Regions from separate parts of the Pantoea sp. YU22 genome, predicted to be linked through region 3. Evidence: predicted binding sites of a transcription regulator. Region 3 holds the regulator's gene; each other region holds the start of a gene.
The links. The regulator PurR, encoded in region 3, represses purine synthesis genes. The targets are predictions, from matches to a motif close to CANGCAAACGTTTGCNTG.
Positions count from the first base shown of each region.

Region 1: purT (formate-dependent phosphoribosylglycinamide formyltransferase) is a predicted target of PurR. The motif match lies at 2,486-2,503, and genes of this name have one in related genera.
Region 2: pyrC (dihydroorotase) is a predicted target of PurR. The motif match lies at 2,838-2,855, and genes of this name have one in related genera.
Region 4: epd (erythrose-4-phosphate dehydrogenase) is a predicted target of PurR. The motif match lies at 1,896-1,913, and genes of this name have one in related genera.

Region 1 is NZ_RYDU01000015.1:37,416-43,148, forward strand. Features, by position in the region: gene zwf (glucose-6-phosphate dehydrogenase) at 1-419, shown strand, start outside; gene EKL29_RS17820 (bifunctional 4-hydroxy-2-oxoglutarate aldolase/2-dehydro-3-deoxy-phosphogluconate aldolase) at 596-1,234, shown strand; gene purT (formate-dependent phosphoribosylglycinamide formyltransferase) at 1,271-2,449, opposite strand; gene EKL29_RS17830 (tellurite resistance TerB family protein) at 2,601-3,254, shown strand; gene EKL29_RS17835 (prolyl oligopeptidase family serine peptidase) at 3,368-5,431, shown strand; gene exoX (exodeoxyribonuclease X) at 5,425-5,733, opposite strand, start outside.
Region 2 is NZ_RYDU01000001.1:358,980-364,712, forward strand. Features, by position in the region: gene solA (N-methyl-L-tryptophan oxidase) at 1-419, opposite strand, end outside; gene bssS (biofilm formation regulator BssS) at 517-774, opposite strand; gene EKL29_RS01715 (hypothetical protein) at 995-1,264, opposite strand; gene dinI (DNA damage-inducible protein I) at 1,410-1,655, opposite strand; gene pyrC (dihydroorotase) at 1,725-2,771, opposite strand; gene EKL29_RS01730 (lipoprotein) at 3,073-3,636, opposite strand; gene grxB (glutaredoxin 2) at 3,745-4,392, opposite strand; gene rimJ (ribosomal protein S5-alanine N-acetyltransferase) at 4,634-5,224, shown strand; gene EKL29_RS01745 (YceH family protein) at 5,238-5,733, shown strand, end outside.
Region 3 is NZ_RYDU01000001.1:628,244-633,976, forward strand. Features, by position in the region: gene cfa (cyclopropane fatty acyl phospholipid synthase) at 1-902, opposite strand, end outside; gene punC (purine nucleoside transporter PunC) at 1,214-2,419, opposite strand; gene punR (DNA-binding transcriptional activator PunR) at 2,542-3,447, shown strand; gene purR (HTH-type transcriptional repressor PurR) at 3,444-4,469, opposite strand; gene EKL29_RS03055 (YnhF family membrane protein) at 4,755-4,844, shown strand; gene EKL29_RS03060 (C40 family peptidase) at 4,894-5,697, opposite strand.
Region 4 is NZ_RYDU01000010.1:53,305-59,037, reverse strand. Features, by position in the region: gene pgk (phosphoglycerate kinase) at 1-779, opposite strand, end outside; gene epd (erythrose-4-phosphate dehydrogenase) at 831-1,850, opposite strand; gene EKL29_RS14715 (polymer-forming cytoskeletal protein) at 2,189-2,908, shown strand; gene tkt (transketolase) at 2,951-4,942, opposite strand; gene EKL29_RS14705 (M48 family metallopeptidase) at 5,216-5,733, shown strand, end outside.

The sequences.
Region 1 (5,733 bases), on a different contig from region 3:
AAAACCCGGAGATGAACCTGTTCAAGGATTCCTACTCCGAGCTGCCGCAGAACAAGCTCACTATTCGTCTGCAGCCGGACGAGGGCGTCGATATCGAGATCCTGAACAAAGTGCCGGGTCTGGATCACAAACACAAACTGCAGACCACCAAGCTGGATCTGAGCTACTCCGAGACGTTCAATCAGTCGCATCTGGCGGACGCTTATGAACGCCTGCTGCTGGAGAGCATGCGCGGTATCCAGGCGCTGTTTGTGCGCCGCGACGAGGTAGAAGCGGCATGGACCTACGTCGACTCCATTATCGAGGCCTGGGCCGCCGACGGCGACTCCTCCAAGCCTTATCAGGCTGGTACCTGGGGGCCGGTGGCGTCTGTGGCGATGATCACGCGCGACGGCCGCTCGTGGAACGAGTTCGAATAATCCTGACATCAGCCCGCCGCGTGCGGGCTTTTTTGTACCTGTACGCAGGAAAGTGAACCGCAGTTTCAAAAATTATCCAGGGCGGATAGACGATGCGGAAGGCGATCCTGTATGGTAGTGACGCATTGATGGCGCGGCACACGGCAGGCGCCGGTATGGATAAGCAAGGGGAACCGATGAAGAACTGGAAGACGAGTGCTGAAAAGATCCTGACCACTGGACCTGTGGTGCCGGTGATCGTAGTGAACAAGCTGGAACATGCGGTGCCGATGGCGAAAGCGCTGGTGGCGGGCGGCGTTCGCGTGCTGGAAGTGACGCTGCGTACGCCGGTGGCGATGGATGCGCTGCGCCTGATGATTAAAGAGGTGCCGGAGGCGATCGTTGGCGCAGGAACCGTTATCAACACGCAGCAGCTGCAGGAAGTGACCGAAGCGGGTGCGCAGTTCGTTATCAGCCCTGGCGTCACTGAGTCGCTGCTTAAGGCCGCGGTAGAAGGTCCGGTGCCGCTTATTCCGGGTATCAGCACCGTTTCCGAACTGATGACCGGCATGGATTACGGCCTGCGCGAATTTAAATTCTTTCCGGCGGAAGCGAACGGCGGCGTTAAGGCGCTGCAGGCGATCGGCGGTCCCTTCCCGCAGGTGCGCTTCTGTCCGACCGGCGGCATTTCGCCCGCCAACTATCGCGACTATCTGGCGCTGAAAAGCGTGCTCTGTATTGGCGGCTCCTGGCTGGTGCCAAACGACGCGCTGGAGACGGGCGACTGGGATCGTATTACGCGTCTGGCCCGTGAAGCGGTGGAAGGCGCGAAATAATTACTGGCGGTGAGCAGGGCGCTCACCGCGTGATGATTAGCCTTCGACCTTGACCGCCGCCGCGCTGGCGATAGCGCGCGCGACGGCGTCATCAATATTTTCACCGCTCGCCAGAGCGACGCCAAGACGGCGCGAACCAGCGATTTCCGGCTTACCGAACAGGCGCAGCTGCAGTCCCGCGCCCAGTGCCGCTTCTACGTTAACGAACTTCAGGTTCTGGCTGTGCAGCTGCGGCAGGATCACCGCCGACGCCGACGGGCCGTACTGGCGAATGCCGCCGATCGGCAGACCGAGAAAAGCGCGTACGTGCAGGGCGAACTCGGAGAGATCCTGCGAAATCAGCGTGACCATGCCGGTATCGTGCGGGCGCGGCGACACTTCGCTAAAGATCACCTCGTCGCCGCAGACAAACAGCTCGACGCCAAACAGGCCGTAGCCGCCCAGCGCCTTCACCACTTCGCCGGCGATCGCCTGTGCGCGCTGCAGCGCCACGTCGCTCATCTGCTGGGGCTGCCAGGATTCGCGATAGTCGCCATCTTCCTGACGATGGCCGATGGGCGCGCAGAAGTGAAGGCCATCAACCGCGCTCACGGTAAGCAGCGTAATCTCGAAATCGAATTTGACGACCCCTTCGACAATCACACGGCCTGCACCTGCGCGTCCGCCTTGCTGCGCATATTTCCAGGCGTGGTCGAGCTGGCTGGCTTCGCGAATAAAGCTCTGGCCTTTGCCTGAGGAGCTCATCACCGGCTTGACGATACAGGGAAAGCCGATCTCCGCCGCCGCCGCTTCGAAACTGGCCTTGCTGTCGGCGAAACGATAGCTGGAGGTGGGCAGCCCCAGCTCTTCCGCCGCCAGACGACGGATGCCTTCACGGTTCATGGTCAGGCGCGCGGCGCGCGCGGTAGGCACCACACGCTGGCCCTGCTGCTCCAGCTCAATCAGCTTATCCGTCGCGATCGCTTCGATTTCCGGCACCACATAGTCGGGCTTTTCCTGCGCGATAAGCGCGGCCAGCGCCTCGCCGTCAAGCATGTTCACTACGTGGCTGCGGTGCGCCACATGCATTGCGGGCGCATCGGCATAGCGGTCTACGGCGATCACTTCCACACCCAGTCGCTGGCACTCCAGCGCAACTTCTTTACCCAGCTCACCCGAGCCTAACAGCATGACACGCGTCGCAGCGGGACGCAGCGCAGTTCCAAGAGTCGTCATAATTTCACCTGTGAGTCAAAACGCGCGCGCAGTATAAACGAAAACGTTTGCGTTCTCATCTTCTGGCGCTTTGCCTCTCTTTTCTCACCTTGACGTTTACTGACGCCCGGTGGTGCAGAGTAGAGTCCTTGTCGCTACGAAGGAGAGAATAATGAACAACCTGTTGCAACAGCTACAGTCGCTGCTGACGAAAAAGGATCACAGCGGCGGCGGCGGAAGATTAAACGAGATGCTGGCGCCCGGCGCACTGGGCGGGCTGGCAGGCTTGCTTATCGCCAGCAAAAAATCACGTAAGCTGTTAACCGAGTATGGCGGCAAAGCGCTGATTATCGGCGGCGGCGCAGCGGCAGGCGCGGTGCTGTGGAACAAATATAAACAGCGCGTGCGCGATACGCACCAGCATGAAGCCGGTTTCGGCGAGCTGCAGACCCCGGCGGATCAGCGCGCCGAACGTCTGGTCACGGCGCTGGTGTTCGCCGCCAAAAGCGACGGCCATATCGACGATCGCGAGCGTGCCGCCATAGAGCGCACAATTCATGAATCGGGCTACGGTCAGGCGGCGGAAGCGCTGATCCAGCAGGCCATTAACCGACCGCTCGATCCCGCCTGGCTGGCGGCCGACGTTAAAAATGAGGATGAAGCGCTGGAACTCTATTTCCTCAGCTGTGTCGCTATCGATATCGATCACTTTATGGAGCGCAGCTACCTCACCGCACTGGGCGACGCGTTGAAGATTCCGCAGGACGTGCGTGACGGCATTGAAAAGGATTTGCAGACGAAAAAAGCGCAGATCGCAGCGGAATAAGCCACCTGCGGCCGCCTTGCGCGGCCGCAATAACAACGCGTTACGCACAAAAATTTGGCTTCCCCGCCACCTGATGCCACCCTTAAAGAGTATTAATAACAGGGAGACGGAGCATGCAGGCCCCCATCGCAAAAAAAATTCCTCATGAAATGACGCTCCATGGCGATACGCGCGTGGACGATTATTACTGGCTGCGCGACGACAAGCGCGATAATGAAGAGGTGCTGGACTATTTGCGTGCCGAAAATAACTACGGCAAGCAGATTATGGCGACCCAGCAGCCGTTACAGAACCGCATTTTAAAAGAGATTGTCGATCGCCTGCCGCCGCAGGACCATTCGGTTCCCTATGTGCACAACGGCTATCGCTATCAGAGTCGCTATGAGAGCGGCAACGAGTATGCCGCGTATTACCGCCAACCCGCCGAGAGCGCCGAGACCGATGAGTGGACGCTGCTGCTGGACGCTAACCAGCGCGCCTCGCACAGCGAGTTCTACACCATGGGCTCGCTCAATATCAGTCCTGACAATAAGGTGATGGCGCTGGCGGAAGACTTTCTCTCCCGGCGGCAATACGGCATCCGTTTTCGCTGCCTTGAGAAAGGGAGCTGGTATCCCGAAGTATTAAACAACGCCTCGTCCAGCTTCGCCTGGGCGAATGATTCGCGCACGCTCTACTACGTGCGCAAACATGAGCAAACGCTGCTGCCTTATCAGGTCTGGCGACATGAACTTGGCACGCCGCAAAGTGACGACCAGCTGGTTTATGAAGAAAAGGATGATACCTATCATCTCAGCGTGCATAAAACCACGTCTGAACATTTCATTCTGATCGCGCTGTTCAGCACCAACACCAGCGAGATCCAGCTGATCGACGCCGGTTTCCCGGACGCCACGCCGCAGATATTTTTGCCGCGCCGTAAAGATCATGAGTACAGTCTGGATCACTATCAGCATCAGTTTTATATCCGATCGAACCGGGACGGCGAGAATTTCGGGCTTTACCGTACGCGCTGGCTGGATGAGTCGCGCTGGGAAACCCTGATCAAGCCGCGCGATCATGTCGTGATGGAAGACTTCCAGCTGTTCCGCGACTGGCTGGTGGTAGAGGAGCGCCAGCGCGGCCTCACCAGCCTGCGTCAGGTTCACTGGGAAACCGGGGAAGTGACCGGCATCGCCTTTGACGATCCCACCTATGTCACCTGGCTGGCGTTCAATCCTTCGCCGGAAACCAGCAAGCTGCGCTATGGCTACGGCTCGATGACCACGCCGACCACGCTGTTTGAGCTGGATATGGACACCGGCGAACGGCGTATCCTCAAGCAGAGCACGATTGGTAATTTCGACCCGGACAACTACAAAAGCGAGCATCACTGGATTACGGCGCGCGACGGCACCGAAGTGCCGGTGTCGCTGGTCTATCACCGCAGGCACTACCAGCCCGGCAAAAACCCGATGCTGGTCTATGGCTACGGCGCCTATGGCAGCAATATGGAGGCGGACTTCAGCGTCAGCCGCCTTAGCCTGCTCGATCGCGGTTTCGTCTACGCGCTGGTCAACGTGCGCGGCGGCGGCGAGCTGGGACAGCGCTGGTATGACGGCGGCCGCCTGTTCAACAAGATGAACAGCTTTACCGACTTTATCGACGTCACGCAGGCGCTGGTGAAAAAGGGCTTTGGTCAGCCTGAGCAGCTCTATGCTATGGGCGGCAGCGCGGGCGGCCTGCTGATGGGTGCCGTAATCAATATGGCGCCGGAACTCTTTCACGGCGTGGTGGCGCAGGTGCCCTTTGTCGATGTGGTCACGACGATGCTGGATGAGTCGATCCCGCTTACCACGGGTGAATATGATGAGTGGGGCAACCCTAACGACGCCGATTACTACGGCTATATTCGTCAGTACAGCCCCTACGACAATGTCGAGGCGAAAGCCTATCCGCATATGCTGGTGACCACCGGGCTGCATGATTCTCAGGTGCAATACTGGGAGCCAGCGAAATGGGTGGCGAAACTGCGCGCGCTGAAGACCGACAATAATCTGCTGATGCTCTGTACGGATATGGATGCCGGTCACGGCGGCAAGTCAGGACGTTATAAATCCTATGAGGGAATTGCGCTGGAGCTGACTTTCCTGATCGCGCTGGCGCAGGGCAGCCTGCCGCCGCAGCGCGATTACTGATCGTCGCTCAGGTATCGACGCAGCGCCTGCCGCAGCGGCGGGCGCAAATCGCGCACGTTCTCCAGCACCCAGCGCAGATAGCGTGGATCTTTGCGCGCAATGGCGGCGACGCTTTGACCACGATACTTGCCGAAGGGCAGCACGTCGCCCGCCACGCTGGCGGGCTGGCAGCGCTGCGCCATCTGCGACGCATCCCAGCCGGAGGTCTCCATAATACGGATCAACAGCGCGGCGGTAACGTAACAGTCGTAAAGCGCGCGGTGGGCATGCAGATCGGCGGGGGGCGAGACCTCCAGCTTCAG
Region 2 (5,733 bases), 270 kb from region 3:
GGCTCAAACACGCCGATATAACCGTCAGGCACGCTGATCTGCGGCCAGCGCTGCCGAACTTCATCTGCCTGCAGCACCTGCACGTCGAGCTTCCACGCCTGCGCGCTCTCGATCACGTTGCGAATGAATTCTGAGTGAAGGGGCGCAAGATTGATAATGCCGCTGCGGTGCATGATGCGTTCGCCAGCCTGCTTCTCCAGCTCGTCCCACAGCGTCTGCGCGCGTAGCACCAGCGGAACATAGCGTTCGCCTTCGCCGTAGGCGTGGCGGATCAGGCGCGTTTCGCCGTGATGCGTGCCCTGGTTATGCGGCGGATGGCTGGAATCGATCATCAGCACCGACAGGCCCGCCTGGGTGGCATAAAAGCCTGCGGCGGCGCCTACGGAACCGCTGCCCACCACAATCAGATCATAAATCATTGAATGGAAACTCCTGTAAGCCGTAACACGCTCAGCAGCATAACAGAATCAGAAATGAAAAAGGCACCCCTGAGGGTGCCCGTTCATCTGGCGGAGACTAATGTTTGGACTGGTAACGTTCCATCTGCTCGGCCGATTCGATCTTGGCAATGCCAGCTTCGAGAATAGAAATAAATTGCCTTGCCACGTCTGTTGTCAGCCAGTAGGTCGGTCCGACGTCTGCTTCTTCTTCTTTTTGATCCTGCGATGAAAGCGAGTGTAAGCGGATCATCATAGCGTCGTAGCTGTCTACGGTACTGATATCCCAGCCCACCAGCGGGTGAGTCTGAATAACGTCTTTATTATTACTGTCCATTATAACCTCCTTATTACTCGTTAAACGAAGTGCATGATGAGGTTCAATGCGGCTTTTTTATCCAGTAGCGAGACAATTATAACAGAAAATAAGCTCTATCCGATTAAAAAGTGCGGCGAACAAAAAGTGAGCGAAATATTCGGCGTTAAAAAAGGCATTAAAAAAAATAAAATGCCTGACGCATCAGGCAGTTTTTTTGTACGGTGACGCGCGGAAAAAATCAGGCCAGGGGGTCAGCCGGCTGCGCGCTGTGTGGCTTTTGCAACGTCAGCGCCAGACGGGCGAAATGCTGTTGCAAATGTTCGTCATGGTTCTGGTTTTGCGCCTCAAGCGTCAGGTGATGTACCAGCAGCTGAGCGGCGCGCTCGTCGAGGCAGAGAGTAAGACTGGAGAAGGCACTTTCCAGCACCGTCAGGCGACGCTGCTGTTCAGCAATCAGCGCCAGCAGCTCACCGAAGGTCATGGCCTCTTCCGGGTTTTCGGTCATCATTTCGTCGCACCTCCTGTTAAGCATAACGAGCGCAAGAATAGGCGATTGATCGATCTGAGTCTAGATGCAGGAAAAAGTTCTGGCGAGAGGAGAGAGCGATAAAAAAGCCGGATGGCGACACCCGGCAAAAACTGCGCAGTGGCGGTTAATCGGTAATAAACCAGTCGTCAGCGCTTTCCCAGGTTTCCTGTAAAATATCGCTGATACGATCGCGCGTCTCTTTACCGCCGCCCAGCACACTAAGCTGGTTCGCAGTGGCATAGCGCACCTTGACGTGATTCTGGTCGTCGGGAAACTCTTCATCGATACGGCGGGAAAGTTCTGCCGTCAGCGCCTCCATGGCGCCGGACGGAAGCGGGGACGTTTTGGCAACGGTAATTTCAACACGCATAGCAGCCTCCGGATTAGATGCTGTATATATTTACAGTATATTCGGGCCGGAGGCAAGCGAAAGCGCAGATCAGATTTTTACGCGCCAGTTTAAGGTCTCGCCAGCCAGGAAAGGAACCAGCGCATGCTCGCCCATGCTGATGCTCTCTTCTACTTTCCAGGGTTCACGCACCAGGGTCAGCGATCCTTCATTCAGCGGCAGGCCGTAAAAACGCGGGCCGTTCTCCGAACAGAAGGCTTCCAGATGTTGCAGGGCGCCCAGCTCCTCAAAGACGGTGGCATACGCAGGCAGCGACACAGGGGCGTTAAAGACGCCCGCACAACCGCAGCTCGCCTCTTTCAGATGACGCAGATGCGGCGCCGTATCGGTGCCGAGGAAAAAGCGCGGATGACCGCTGGCGACCACGTTGCGCAGCGCTTCCTGATGGATGTTGCGCTTGAGGATCGGCAGGCAGTAGAGGTGCGGACGCACGCCGCCGACCAGCATATGGTTGCGGTTGAACATCAGATGCTGGGGCGTGATGGTCGCGCCAAGCTTGTCGTTGCCCGCCTCGACATACTGCGCCGCTTCCCGCGTCGTAATGTGCTCGAAGACGATTTTCAGTTCCGGATAGGCTTTGCGCAGCGGCTCCATGACCGTCTCAATAAAGCGCGCCTCGCGATCGAAAATATCGATATCGGCGTGGGTCACTTCGCCATGGATTAACAGCGGCATGCCAATCTTCTGCATACGCTCCAGCACGTTGCTAATGGCGGCAATATTCGTAACGCCGTGGCTGGAGTTGGTGGTGGCGTGCGCCGGATAGAGTTTCGCGGCGGTGAAAACGCCCGTGGTAAAACCCTGTTCAATCTCGTTGGGATCGAGCGAGTCGGTGAGATAGCAGGTCATCAGCGGGGTGAAGCGGTGCTCAGCCGGCAGTGCGGCCAGAATGCGTTCGCGGTAGGCGACAGCCGCGGCGACGCTGGTCACTGGCGGCACCAGATTAGGCATCACGATGGCACGTCCGTTAACCGCGCTGGTATAGGGCAGGACCGTATTTAGCATCGCGTCGTCGCGCAGATGAATATGCCAGTCGTCAGGGCGGCGGATAGTAAGTTGCTGAGGGTGTGCAGTCATCAGTGAAGCTCCGGCTAGTCAGGAAACGTAGAGGCGCGTTTTGGCCGGGTACAAAGCATAAGGCGTCGGGCAACCGTTTGCACTTCTTTTCTTACAGGAAAAACGGTCAGGTTCCGATGGCTGGATAGATAACGTGCAAAGGTGGGCGACATGGCCCGCTCGCAGAGCGGTAAAAGCGCCATCCATGGCGGCTCAGCCCGTGCGGTCACGTCGGTAACCGGGCCAGTGCGCGGCCGTCGCTTCTCCGGCGCGGACGCCGTGCTGACGCCCGGTCGGCGCGCGCTTCACTTGTACAGGCGACTTACTGGGTAAAAGGGATTACCAGCTGGCCAGGCTCAACCTTCAGCCCTTTAGCGAATTTCTTCGCCAGCGCCTCGCCTTTGCTGCGATCGACGCTCAGCACGTAGGCTGGCTTCTGATTGAAGTAGCTTTTCAGCGACTGGTTCAGGTAGGGCGTCAGGCTTTTCATAACCGCTGCCATTTTCTCCGGCTGCACCTGCGCGTCGACGATTTCCAGATCGCGCAGATAGACGGCGCCCTGCTGCGCATCAAATACCGGCTGCGCCTTCATTTTGAGCTGCATATCCGCGTCCTGCGGGCCAAACAGCGAGGTGACGCTGATTTTTGCCCTGCCGGTAAGCGTCACCTTGTCCGGCTCTTCGCGGCCGATCTGGCTGCTGAGATCGGTTAACAGAATATGGGCGTTCACCAGACCGGCTACGCCAATATCTTTTTCATAATTGTTGTGTTTTGCCAGCGCCTGGTTCACTTCCTGCTCGCTGATGGTGTACTGCGTAAGCTGATTGCAGCCGCTAACCAGCACGGCGAAAAACAGGGCGACCAGCCCAGGAAATGCCTTTTTCATATTGTCCTCATCCGGATTGATCTAATGCAGGGCATAGGGTGCCTGAATGCGGAAGAGGTGTCATTAAGAAGGCGATGAGAAACGCAGCGCGTCTCTCATCGAATCACGTCAGATGGCAATGGAGGAGAGCAGATTGACCTGCGTCTGTTTCGCCATATTATCGCGGTAGTCGGCGACGCGGCTGGGCCAGTCGATACCGGCCACCAGCGTCAGCGAGCGCAGCAGCGGAAAGAGGTGAATATCATCTTCCGACAGCTCGCCGTTGACCGCATTAGGTTTAACGATCAGTTTGTCGAGCTGACGCAGATCGTCGCTGATCTTTTTGATCAGGCCTGGCGCATGGCTCTTCAGCTCCGCAAAATCGCCCATCGCCGCCTCTTTCTTGTTGCGGAAATAGCTGCGCGCCTCTGGCGTGGCAAACTCGGCAAAAGCGGCTTCAGCGATGCGCGGCAGCAGCAGCTTGTTGATATAGCCGTTTACATGACGCAGCCAGTCGCTGATAGCTGGATTCATCTTGCCATTCAACAGCGGCTCTCGGTCGCTTTTATCGATAAAGCGCACAATATCCATGCTTTCCGGCATCGCGCTGCCGTCATCTTTTTGCAGGATGGGCGCGACCTTCTGACCCACCAGTTTTTTCGGCGTGGCTTCATCGTCGTTAAGCATCACGATCAGTTCTACCGGCAGGTTTTTCAGGCCGAAAATCATGCGTGCTTTGACGCAAAAGGGGCAGTGGTCGTAGATGTAGAGTTTCATCCCGGTCTCCTTTTGATATTCAGGGCAACGGACGCCACCCTGATTGAGGACGTGCCGAGAGTATGGAAGAGATTAGCGGCAAGGGCAAACCGACGCCGCAGGCGGGCCGGGATTTACAATATAAAATCAAGGCGTTTGGCGTCGGCTGTTAACGAATATTTTACCGCAGCAGGGGTGACGGTTATAGTGAAAGCAATGTGTTGGCACCGCTTTCTTTAAGCCTCAGATTTCAGGAGTCATGATGTTTGGCTATCGTTCTGCCGCGCCCAGGGTGCGATTAACCACCGACCGGCTGGTGGTTCGTCTGGTTCATGAGCGCGACGCCTGGCGGCTGGCGGATTACTACGCCGAAAACCGCGCCTTTTTAAAACCCTGGGAGCCGGTGCGCGACGAGAGCCACTGTTATCCTTCAGGCTGGCAGGCGCGGCTGGGCCTGATCGCCGACATGCATAAAAGCGGTTCCGCTTACTATTTCATTCTGATGGATCCTGAGGAAAGCGAAGTGCGCGGCGTCGCGAACTTCAGCAACGTGCTGCGCGGCTCGTTCCACGCCTGCTATCTCGGCTATTCGCTGGGGGAGAAATGGCAGGGGCAGGGACTAATGTTTGAGGCGCTACAGGTCGCCATTCGCTATATGCAACGTCAGCAGAATATTCATCGCATCATGGCGAACTATATGCCGCATAATCAGCGCAGCGGCGCGCTGCTGGCGCGCCTGGGCTTTGAGAAAGAAGGGTATGCGAAAGATTATCTGCTCATCGACGGTCGCTGGCAGGATCATGTGTTGACCGCGCTGACGCGTCAGGACTGGACGCCGGATCGGCGTGGCTAATAAGGAGATAAGAATGAAAATGGCACTTTCACCGCTGGCGTTGCGGATTCTTGGCTGCCTGCTGGAGAAGCAGGTCACTACGCCGGAACAGTATCCGCTGTCGCTGAATGCGGTAGTGACCGCCTGCAATCAGAAATCGAACCGCGAGCCGGTGATGAATCTCACGGAAAGCGAGGTGCAGGATGAACTGGACCGGATGGCGAAAAAACATCTGGTGACCGCTAACAGCGGCTTCGGTCAGCGCGTGGCGAAATATGAGCAGCGCTTCTGCAACTCCACCTTCGGCAACCTGCAGCTTAGCAGCGCCGAGATAGCGATCCTGACGCTGCTGTTCCTGCGCGGCGCGCAAACGCCGGGCGAGCTGCGCACGCGCAGCGGCAGGCTGCACGAATTCGCCGAGGTCGCGGAGGTTGAAAGCACGCTGGCCGGGTTAGCCGAACGAGAAATGGTGGCGCGGCTGCCGCGCGAGCCGGGCAGACGCGAGAGCCGCTATCTGCATCTGTTTGGCG
Region 3 (5,733 bases):
CTGGCGTCCGCGATATGCCGTACCGACGGCAGACAGCCGTTAGGGAAAATATATTTATTAATCCAGGGATCGACATTCATATCGGTGCGGATCGCGCCGATGGTATGCAGCAAAAAGAGGCCGTCAGGCTTCAGGTTGCGATCCACCACGTCGAAGTAGGTCGCGTAGTTTTTCGGGCCAACGTGTTCGAACATGCCAACCGAAACAATACGATCGAACTGCTGATTGAGGTCGCGATAATCCTGCAGCAGGATAGTCACGTCCAGTCCTTCACAGCGCTGCTGCGCCAGCTTCTGCTGCTCGGCCGAAATGGTCACGCCATGCACGACCGCTCCGTAGTGGCGGGCGGCATAAGCAGCGAGACCGCCCCAGCCGCAGCCGATATCGAGCAGCGTCATGCCGGGCTTAAGCTGCAGTTTGCGGCAGATCATATCCAGCTTCGCTTCCTGCGCCTGTTCCAGCGTGTCGGCTTCTTTCCAGTAGGCGCAGGAGTATTGCATATAGGGATCGAGCATCAGCGAGAACAAATCGTTCCCAAGATCGTAGTGCTCTTTACCTACTATCCATGCGCGTTTTTTTGACTGCAGGTTGGTGAGACGCGCGGCGGCCACGCGCAGCGTATCTTTAAAGTGGTGCGGCAACTGCTTATCCAGCTTGTGCTTCAGCACGCGGTGAAAAAACATATCCAGCCGTTCGCACTCCCACCAGCCATCCATGTAAGCTTCGCCAAGACCAAGTGAGCCTTCCTGAATCACGCGCTTAAAAAAGTCAGGATGTTTAATCTGAATATCCCATGGGCGGCTGCCATTGATTTCGATGTCCGCTTTTTCCAGCATTTCGTGGACGATTCGATACCAGTGGTTTTCTTCAAGGCTCACTTCTTCTATACACGATGAACTCATAGCTTCTCCATCACCTGTCCGCTTTGAACCTGAGAAAAAGAATAGTCAATTTCTCAAGGCTTGTGAGAAAAGTCACGGATTGCTCCGTGCGCCTGATATCCGACGTTTTACAGAGGATTGAATCTGAAAATTATAGTCTGACGCAACGGAGTGGAAAGCGCGTGCAGACACCATCCGGGCGATAAGCTTCGCCTAATAATAAAACAATTATGTTATTGATTTGTTGCAGATTTATTGACCTGACTGAGTATAAGCTCAACCAGGTCAATATTCAACGACTTATTGTTAGGCAGCTAACTATGCAAGTTGCCTTAGTGATGATCCTGGCAGGGAGCAGCGGGACGAACAATATCCATTTGTGCGCAGGCGCGTCGCTGCCAGATATAGCCTGCAATCGCCAGAGCAATCGTCATCACCATAATCAGCGTAGTCATTAGCAGCGGCTGTTGTAAACCTGCAGAGACCGCCAGGCTGGCAAGAAAGCAGAGGCCCAGCTGCAGCGTGTTTTGCAGCGCCGCGGCTTTACCGGTGGCGTGCGGGAAAGGCAGCAGCGCATTCGACACCACAATAGGGTAAATCGCGCCGTTCGCCAGCGCCATGCCGCAGAAAGGCAAGAGAAGGGCGATCAGGTTATGGCTGCCGGTCAGCGCCACGGCAAACAGCGTTGCGACGCTCAGGCTGTAGATCGTCAGGAGCCAGGGGAGCAGCAGCGTGCCGGAGAAGCGGTTAAGCAGCGCGCGGCAGCCGAATCCGCCCAGCAAAAAGGCGATAGTTTGCGGAATATAGCTCAGACCGATATCCGCCGGCGTTAAGCCCGCGTCGGCGAGGATAAAAGGCGACCCGGTGAGCCAGGCGAAAAAACTGGCGGAGCAGGCGGCGTAGATCAAGACGTTGCCGCTATACACCCCGGAGCGCAGCAGAGCGAAAAAGCCAGGCTGATCGGCGGTCTCTTTCGCCGTCGGGCGGCGGCTGGCGGGCAGGCGTAGCGTCACCAGCATCAGCGCGATGGCGGTCAGCGTCAGCACCAGAAAAATCGAACGCCAGTGAAAATGGCTGATTAGCCAGGCGCCGAGCAGCGGCGCAAGCGCAGGCGAAAGCGCAACCAGCGGCATAATGGTGGCGAATACCTTGTTGGCGCGGGCGCTGGGATAGCGATCTACTACCAGCGCCTGCCAGCTCACCGCTGCCGCGCACACGCCGATCGCCTGCAAAAAGCGCAGCGCCAGCATAAGCGCCACGTTTTCTACCCACAGCATACCGGCGCAGCCGAGCGCGAAAAGTGCCAGTCCCATCAGCAGGACAGGTTTGCGGCCGATGCGATCGGAAAGCGGTCCCCAGAAAAGCTGACCCACGGCGAAGCCCGCCAGAAAGAGACTCATACTGGCGCTGATGACGCCGGGCGACGTGGCGAAGCTAATCTGCATCGCGCCGAAAGCGGGAAGGTACATATCGGTCGCCAGAAAACCCAGCATGCTGAGCAGGGCGAGATAGGGCATAAATCCTTTTGATGACAGCATGGTTTTACTCATTCTCATATTCGTCAGGCAGGTTGAACGCGGCAAAGTGTAAAAGGGTGCGCCCGTCACTGTGAAACGTTAATATTTGCAGAATGCTGTGAAATATTTTGAAGGGAATAATTATGTGGTCTGAATATGCGCTTGAGGTGGTGGACGCCGTCGCGCGTACCGGCAGCTTCAGCGCCGCCGCTAAGGAACTGCATCGCGTGCCTTCTGCCGTCAGCTATACGGTGCGTCAGCTGGAAAGCTGGCTGGCGGTACCGCTCTTCGAGCGGCAGCACCGCGACGTGGCGCTGACCGCCGCGGGAGAACATTTCGTACGGGAAGGACGCGAAGTTATCAAAAAAATGCTCGCCACCCGCAGGCAGTGCCAGCAGCTGGCGAATGGCTGGCGCGGCCAGCTGAGCATAGCGGTTGATCGCATCGTGAAGCTGTCGCGCAGCCGCCAGCTGGTCACGGACTTCTATCGCCATTTCCCCGATATGGAGCTGCACATCAGCTATGAAGTTTTTAACGGCGTCTGGGATGCGCTGGCCGACGGGCGCGTAGACGTGGCGATCGGCGCGACCCAGGCGATTCCGGTCGGTGGACGCTTCTCTTTTCGCGATATGGGCGCGCTAAACTGGCGCTGCGTTGTGGCGCGCCAGCATCCGCTTACGCAACAGCCGCGACTCGACGACGACGCGCTGCGCGCCTGGCCGTCGCTGGTGCTGGAAGATACCTCGCGTGCGCTGCCGCGCCGCATGACCTGGACGCTCGATAATCAACGGCGTCTGGTGGTGCCGGACTGGCAGGCGGGGCTGGCGTGCGTACTGGATGGATTATGCGTGGCGATGATGCCGGGCCATCTGGCGCGTCCGTTGCTGGACAGAGGGGATCTGGCGGAGCTGACGCTGCCTGCGCCGTTCCCGGAAAGCCCCTGCTGCGTGAGCTGGTCGGAAGCGCACGCATCGCCGGCACTGAGCTGGCTGCTCAGCTATCTCGGCGATGCGCAAACGCTCAATCAGGAGTGGTTAAGCGAGGATTAACGGCGGTAGTCGCGGAAGGGACCGTCACCGACCGAGCGACGTTCAATCAGCGTCGGGTGCACTTCAATGGTCTGCGACTCTTCGCGTTTGCTGGTGATGCGATCCAGCAGCATCTCCAGCGCCTTCTCGCCCAGCTGGGCTTTAGGCTGATGGACGGTAGTCAGGGCTGGCGTGAAGTAGCGCGCGTTGCGCACATTATCATAGCCGATCACTGAAATATCCTGCGGCACGCGCAGGCCCATCTCGTCGGCGGCGCAGATCGCCCCCATCGCCATAATATCGCCGCCGCAGAAGATCGCCGTTGGGCGCTGCTTCTGCTGCAGGATCTGTTGCATCGCCTGATAGCCCGATTCTGGCTCAAAATCGCCCTGCACAATCCACTCGGAACGCACCGCGATGCCTGCTTCCTGAAGCGCTTTTAAAAAGCCTGCATGACGGCCGCCGCCGGTGTTGCGCTCCAGCTGACCCGGTATGGCGCCGATGTCGCGATGGCCGCGTTCAATCAGGTAGCGCCCCGCCAGATAGCCGCCCTGGAAGGCGTTATCGAGCACGGTATCGGTAAAGTCTGCGCGCGATTCGCCCCAGTCCATCACGACCATCGGGATATTGCGATTCTCTTCCAGCATCTTCAGCAGATCGTCCGGGTACTCGGAACACATTACCAGCAGTCCATCGACGCGCTTCTGCGCCATCATCGACAGGTAAGCGCGCTGCTTCTGCAGATCGTTGTGGGCGTTGCCGAGAATCAGGGTATAGCCGCGCTCAAAGCAGTGGTGCTCCACCGCTTCGATAATTTCCGCAAAATAGGGCGCCTCGCTGGAAGTGGCAAGCAACCCCAGCGTCTTGGTGTGATTTACCTTCAGGCTTCGCGCCACGGCGCTGGGCGAGTAGTGCAGCTCCTGAATCGCCTGCCAGACGGCGTTGCGCGTCTCTTCCGCAACGAAGCGCGTTTTATTGATAACGTGAGAAACGGTGGTGGTGGAGACACCCGCGCGCTTCGCGACATCTTTGATTGTTGCCATTAAAAAGAGACTCCAGAACTCATCAATAACTCGCTGATAAGCATAATGTTAAACGTTTGCGTCCGCTAAGAGACTTTTCTGTTAATTCGCTACAGTTTTTGTCGGTGAAATATTCACTGGGCGGGACAAAACAGAGGCTGTTGCGTGCGAACGGAACCGGTGTTGCGTCAGTTGCGCAACAAAGCCGGAGATTCTAACAAGGCTTGCAGGATAAAACGAGATTTTTACCGGCAACTATGGGAAAATCCCTTAAGACCCTGTTAATTGTGTGGATAAGGAAAAGTGATGAGCACTGATTTGAAAATGGCACTGATGACGACCTGTGCCGCGCTGCTGATGATCGTAGCGTTTAGCTTTACCGCCGTGATGCACTGATACGCAGCGATAAAAAAACCGGGGAGGCCCCCGGTTTTTCTTTTCTGTCTTAGCGTATGGTTTTCGGCGTCATCATTCGGCGCGCGCCGATGTAGTGACGCTGCCAGTAATCTTCCGACAGACCGCTGATCTGGATATCTTTTCCGGTGCGCGGCGACTGAATAAATTTGCCGTTGCCGAGATAAACGCCAACGTGATCGGCCGTACCGCGACCGTTAATACGGAAAAACACCAGGTCGCCTTTCTCCAGCGATTCGCGCTTCACCGGCGCGGCGTCGCGCAGGTGGTACATTTCATTGGCGGTGCGCGGAATTCTGAATTTCACTAAATCCTTATAGGCGTACCAGACCAGGCCGCTGCAGTCGAAACCGGTATGCGGAGAGGTGCCGCCCCACTGATAGGGTTTGCCCAGCTGTCCCATCAGCTTGGTCATCGCGGTTTCGCGCGCTTTCTGGTAACGCAGGCGATGAGACTTGCTCATTTTGATGGTGGTGCCGTCATCGGCGTCCAGCAGCTGCAGCTTAGCGGTTTTGGCCGTACCCAGCTCGCGCTGATGGCCATAACGTTTACGGGAAGATTTAAGGGATTTTTTCTGTTCGCCAGCGGAATGAGAAAGTGAAGCCGTTTCGATTTTCTTCTGTTTTTTCAGTTTAATTTTTTGCGTAGCAGAAGAAGGGCGCGATTTTTTCGAGCTGCTTTTAACCGGCCGCCGTTTGCGTCGCTCATCTTCGCGCGCGCTTTTTTTCTCCGCCTTGTGCAGGCTGGCGTTAACCGGCGTTTGCGGCGAAGCTGAAGCGATGTTCAGAAACAGCTGCGCGAAAGCTAATATGAAAAGCGTAATCAGTAATCGCATAGTCCGGTTACAGGGTTAGCGGTTACGACGACAGGC
Region 4 (5,733 bases), on a different contig from region 3:
CCAACGCGTGAGTCGGTTGGAACCGGAATGCCGTACTGGTCGCGCAGGCCTTTCGCCGCTTCAACGAAGTCCGGCTCATAGAGCGATTTACCGACGTTGTTGTCGATAGCGACGAAGGTGTTGGCAATGCCGCCGCCGACGATAACGGTGTCAGCGATTTTCACCAGCGACTGCAGCACGTCGAATTTAGTGGAGACTTTTGAACCGCCGACCACCGCCACCAGCGGACGCTCCGGGTTGCTCATGACTTTGCCCAGCGCTTCCAGCTCGGCTGACAGCAGCGGGCCTGCGCAGGCGATCGGCGCAAACTTGCCGACGCCGTGAGTCGAGGCCTGTGCGCGATGCGCGGTGCCGAAGGCGTCCATGACGAAGACGTCGCACAGCGCGGCATATTTTTTAGACAGCGCTTCGTCGTCTTTCTTCTCGCCTTTGTTAAAGCGCACGTTTTCCAGCACGACCAGCTCGCCCGCGTCAACTTCAACGCCGTCGAGGTAATCTTTCGCCAGGGTGACTTTAGTGCCGTTCAGTTTTTCTTTCAGATAGTTAACAACGGGCAGGAGGGAGAATTCTTCGTTATATTCACCTTCGGTCGGGCGACCCAGGTGAGAGGTGACCATCACTTTTGCGCCCTGTTTCAACGCCGATTCGATGGTAGGCAGAGAGGCACGGATACGTGCGTCTGACGTCACTTTCCCTTCTTTTACTGGTACGTTGAGATCGGCGCGGATCAGAACGCGCTTACCAGCCAGATCCAAATCGGACATCTTAATTACAGACATGGTGAACCCTCTCGTTGATTCTCGTAAGTTTTGTCAGACGCAGACCGCGCCTTACCTGAAACCGCTTGCGGCCATCGCTAACGTCGTGTCGAGCATTCGGTTAGCAAAGCCCCATTCGTTGTCGCACCAGACCAGGGTCTTGATCAGGCGCTGACCGCTGACCCGCGTTTGCGTGCCGTCCACAATGGCACTGTGCGGATCATGGTTAAAATCTACTGAGACTAACGGTAATTCCGTATAGTCAACTATACCACGAAATGCCCCCTCTGACGCGTTTTGCAGCAGCGCGTTGACCTCGCAGGCCCTTACCGCCTCGCGTACGGAAACGCTGAGATCGATGGCCGTAACGTTGATGGTCGGCACACGTACCGCGATCGCTTCAAAGCGGTCGTTGAATTTCGGAAAAATACGGGTGATCCCGGCGGCCAGTTTAGTATCGACCGGAATGATCGACTGACTGGCGGCGCGCGTGCGGCGCAGATCGCTGTGATAGGCGTCAATCACCTGTTGATCGTGCATCGCCGAGTGGATAGTGGTCACCGTGCCCGACTCAATGCCGAAGGCGTCATCCAGCAGTTTAATCACCGGAATAATGCAGTTAGTCGTGCAGGAGGCGTTAGAGACGATGCGATCGGTTTGTTTAAGCGCCTGTTCGTTCACGCCGAACACGACGGTCGCGTCAAGATCGTGGCCGCCCGGATGGGAAAAGAGCACCTTCTTCGCGCCCGCCTGCAGATGCGCCTCGCCATCTGCCCGGCTGCCGTAGACGCCGGTGCAATCCAGCACTACATCGACATTAAGCTCGCGCCACGGCAGCGAAGCGATATCGGCATGATGCAGGATGCGGATCGTATCCTCGCCGACCCACAGCAGATCGCGTTCCTGGCGCACGTCAAAGGCGAAGCGGCCATGGCTGGTGTCATATTTCAGCAGATGCGCCATACCGGCCGCTTCCGCCAGTTCATTGATCGCCACAACCGTAATTTCTGCCCGGCGGCCGGTCTCATAGAGGGCGCGCAGCACATTGCGTCCGATGCGACCAAATCCATTTATGGCAATGCGAACCGTCATACCACCCCTGCAATTAAAATCAGTGTCAAATCGGAACGTTAGCCTGAGCCAGACGTTCTCGTTTGTACAGGAAATTCTTGCGCTTTTGCAGCGTTATGCCGCTCGACAAAACGCCGTCACAGCGCTTACTGAAACGGTTCAGCTACAATAAAGAGAAGCAGTAATAATTGGAATGCGTCAGATCAAATCAGACTTTAAAAATCTGACGAGGATCACACTCGCCCCTGCATTATGGATATAAAACGACCGCCAGACGCGGCCTGCTTTAGTAAAATAGCCCGGCTTAGCGCCACTCAACCCAATAGCGGCAACAGGCGCGTCATTACGACAGACAACCTATGAACTACAACCTGCTTTGGTATCTCTGGTTTATCTGGTCTTGCGCTCTGGTGATCTACGTATTGAGCTGGAGCGTTACGCTGACGCTGATGCGTCAGTATCGCGGGCTGCTGCTGGCAGTAGTGGTAACGCTTATCGCCCGGGCGGCTTTCAGGAGATTAAGATTCAACAAAGGAATAATTATGTTTAAACGCAAAGAAAATAACTTCAACGCCAGCTACGCCGAAACGGTCAGCGCGGCGGTAGTGACACCGCCTGAGGATGATTTCGAAGAGAGCGTGTCTGCCGCCACTGTGGTCAAGGCTGCGCCGGCTGCACCGGTCAACACCACGACTATCCCGGAAACCTGCACGATTACGGGCGAGGTTAATGCTCAGGGAGACGTGCACATTAACGGCAATATCACCGGCAAGATTATTGCGGAAAAAACGGTTTTTGTGCAGAAAAAAGGGCGAGTCGACGGAGAGATCTATGCGCAGCGTACCGAAATCAGCGGCGAGCTAAAAGGATTGTGCCGCAGCCGTGAAATCGCCATCAATGCAGAAGGTTTTATGGATGGCACCATCGAATGCGAATCGCTGGCCGTCCATCAGGAGGGGCGTTTCTATGGCACCTCTAATCCCTGGCAGCAGGATAAAAGGGAGAGCGGCCTGAGCGAAGCATCCGTATCCTCCGCTCAGGAGTTTCAACTGCATAAGGCGACGCTGGTACAGCAGTAGTCCGGCAGGGTTCGCCAGCATAAGCAGGCGAACCCTTACTTCTTACAGTACCGCTTTCGCCTGCGCCACCACGTTGTCCACGGTGAAGCCGAACTCTTCGAACAGCTGCTCCGCCGGAGCGGACTCGCCGAAGGAGGTCATCCCCACCACCGCGCCGTGCAGGCCGGTGTACTTCTGCCAGTAGTCCGCAATGCCCGCTTCAATCGCAACGCGCGCGCCGATCGCTTTCGGCAGCACCGCTTCGCGCCACGCGGCGTCCTGCTTGTCAAAGGTGTCGGTTGACGGCATGGAGACCACGCGCACCTTGATCCCTTCACTGCTCAGCCTGTCATACGCCGCTACCGCCAGCTCAACCTCTGAGCCGGTCGCAATCAGGATCAGCTCCGGCTGGCCGTCGCTCTCTTTCAGGATGTAGCCGCCGCGCGCGATGTTCGCCAGCTGCTCTGCGCTGCGCGCCTGCTGCGCCAGATTCTGGCGGGAGAAGATCAGCGCGGTCGGGCCGTCTTTACGCTCGATGGCGTATTTCCACGCCACCGCCGACTCGACCTGATCGCACGGACGCCAGGTGCTCATGTTTGGCGTGGTGCGCAGGCTGGCCAGCTGCTCCACCGGCTGGTGGGTCGGGCCGTCTTCGCCCAGGCCGATAGAGTCGTGGGTGTAGACCATAATCTGGCGGATCTTCATCAGCGCCGCCATACGCGCCGCATTGCGCGCATACTCCACGAACATCAGGAAGGTGGCGGTGTAAGGCAGGAAGCCGCCGTGCAGCGCCAGGCCATTGGCGATGGCGGTCATGCCGAACTCGCGCACCCCGTAATGGATATAGTTGCCCGCCGGGTCGACGTTGATCGGCTTAGAGCCGGACCACATGGTCAGGTTGCTCGGCGCCAGGTCGGCAGAGCCGCCCAGATATTCCGGCAGCAGCTTACCGAACGCCTCGATGGCGTTCTGCGAGGCCTTGCGGCTGGCGATTTTCGCCGGGTTGGCCTGCAGCTGCTCAATGAACTTCTGCGACTCTTCGTGCCAGCTGGCCGGCAGCTCGTTGCTGACGCGACGCCTGAACTCGGCGGCCAGCTCCGGGTACGCCTGCGCGTAGGCGGCGAACTTCTCGTTCCACTTCGCCTCTTTCGCCTGGCCCGCCTCTTTCGCGTCCCACTCGGCGTAGATCTCTGACGGGATAACGAACGGAGCGTGCGTCCAGCCCAGCTGCTTGCGGGTCAGCGCCACCTCGTCGTCGCCCAGCGGTGCGCCGTGTGAGTCGTGCGTGCCCGCCTTGTTCGGCGAGCCGAAGCCGATAACGGTTTTGCACATCAGTAGCGAAGGCTTGTCGCTGACCGCTTTCGCCTCGTCAATCGCCCGGGCGATTGCGTCCGCGTCGTGGCCGTCCACGCCGCGCACCACGTGCCAGCCGTAGGCTTCGAAACGCTTCGCGGTGTCATCGGTGAACCAGCCGTCGGTATGGCCGTCGATAGAGATGCCGTTGTCGTCATAGAACGCCACCAGCTTGCCCAGCTTCAGGGTGCCGGCCAGGGAGCAGACCTCGTGGGAGATCCCCTCCATCATGCAGCCGTCGCCCATAAATACCCAGGTGTTGTGGTCAACGATCTCATGACCCGGACGGTTGAACTGCGCCGCCAGGGTGCGCTCGGCGATGGCGAAGCCGACCGCATTGGCAATGCCCTGACCCAGCGGGCCGGTGGTGGTTTCAACGCCCGGGGTGTAGCCATATTCGGGGTGACCTGGAGTTCTGGAATGCAGCTGGCGGAAGTTCTGCAGCTCGCTCATCGGCAGATCGTAGCCGGTGAGGTGCAGCAGGCTGTAAATCAGCATCGAGCCGTGGCCGTTCGACAGCACAAAGCGGTCGCGATCGGCCCACTGCGGGTTGGTGGGGTTATGGTTCAGGTAGCTGCGCCACAACACCTCGGCAATATCTGCCATACCCATCGGGGCCCCCGGATGTCCCGATTTGGCTTTCTGTACTGCGTCCATACTTAACGCGCGAATGGCGTTGGCAAGCTCTTTACGAGAGGGCATTTTCTACTCCAGGTCGGATTAATGATTCGCCTATTTAACTCATTGTTATTAATGATTTATCGGGCAAAACAAGGAAAAAGTCGCTCATCAATGTACATGAAAATCGGGGCAAAAGTACATGCCGCACCGTGCTAAATCTCGCCGCTTCGCCTGGCATTTGCGGCAATGTCTGCTAGCGAAGTGGCTGACTACAGGCTATAACCCACTCTTTACTGTATCTGACCCTTTTTCAGGTACCGGCTTTTCCTACCTTGTTACTGACAGGATGTACGCATGAAGATCAAGACAGGCATCATGGCAATCAGCCTCGCGGCGCTGCTCAGCGGCTGCCAGGGCATGGACAATAACGCGCTGCTGCAGTCGGGCGCTCAGGCTTTTCAGGCCTACACCCTCAACGACGCGCAGGTCAAACAGCTCAGCGATCAATCCTGCGCGCAGATGGATAAAGAGAACCAGCTCGCGCCGGCCGACAGCACCTACCAGCAGCGCCTGAACAAAATCGCCGCCGCGCTGGGCGACAACATTAACGGTACGCCAGCCAACTACCGCGTCTACGTCACCAAAGACGTTAACGCCTGGGCGATGGCGAACGGCTGCATCCGCGTCTATAGCGGCCTGATGGATATGATGGACGACAACGAAGTCGAAGGCGTGCTGGGACATGAGATGGGACACGTCGCGCTGGGCCATACGCGCAAGGCGATGCAGGTCGCCTTCGGCACCACGGCGGCGCGCACCGCAGCCTCTTCGGTGGGTGGCGTTATTGGCTCGCTGTCGCAGTCGCAGTTGGG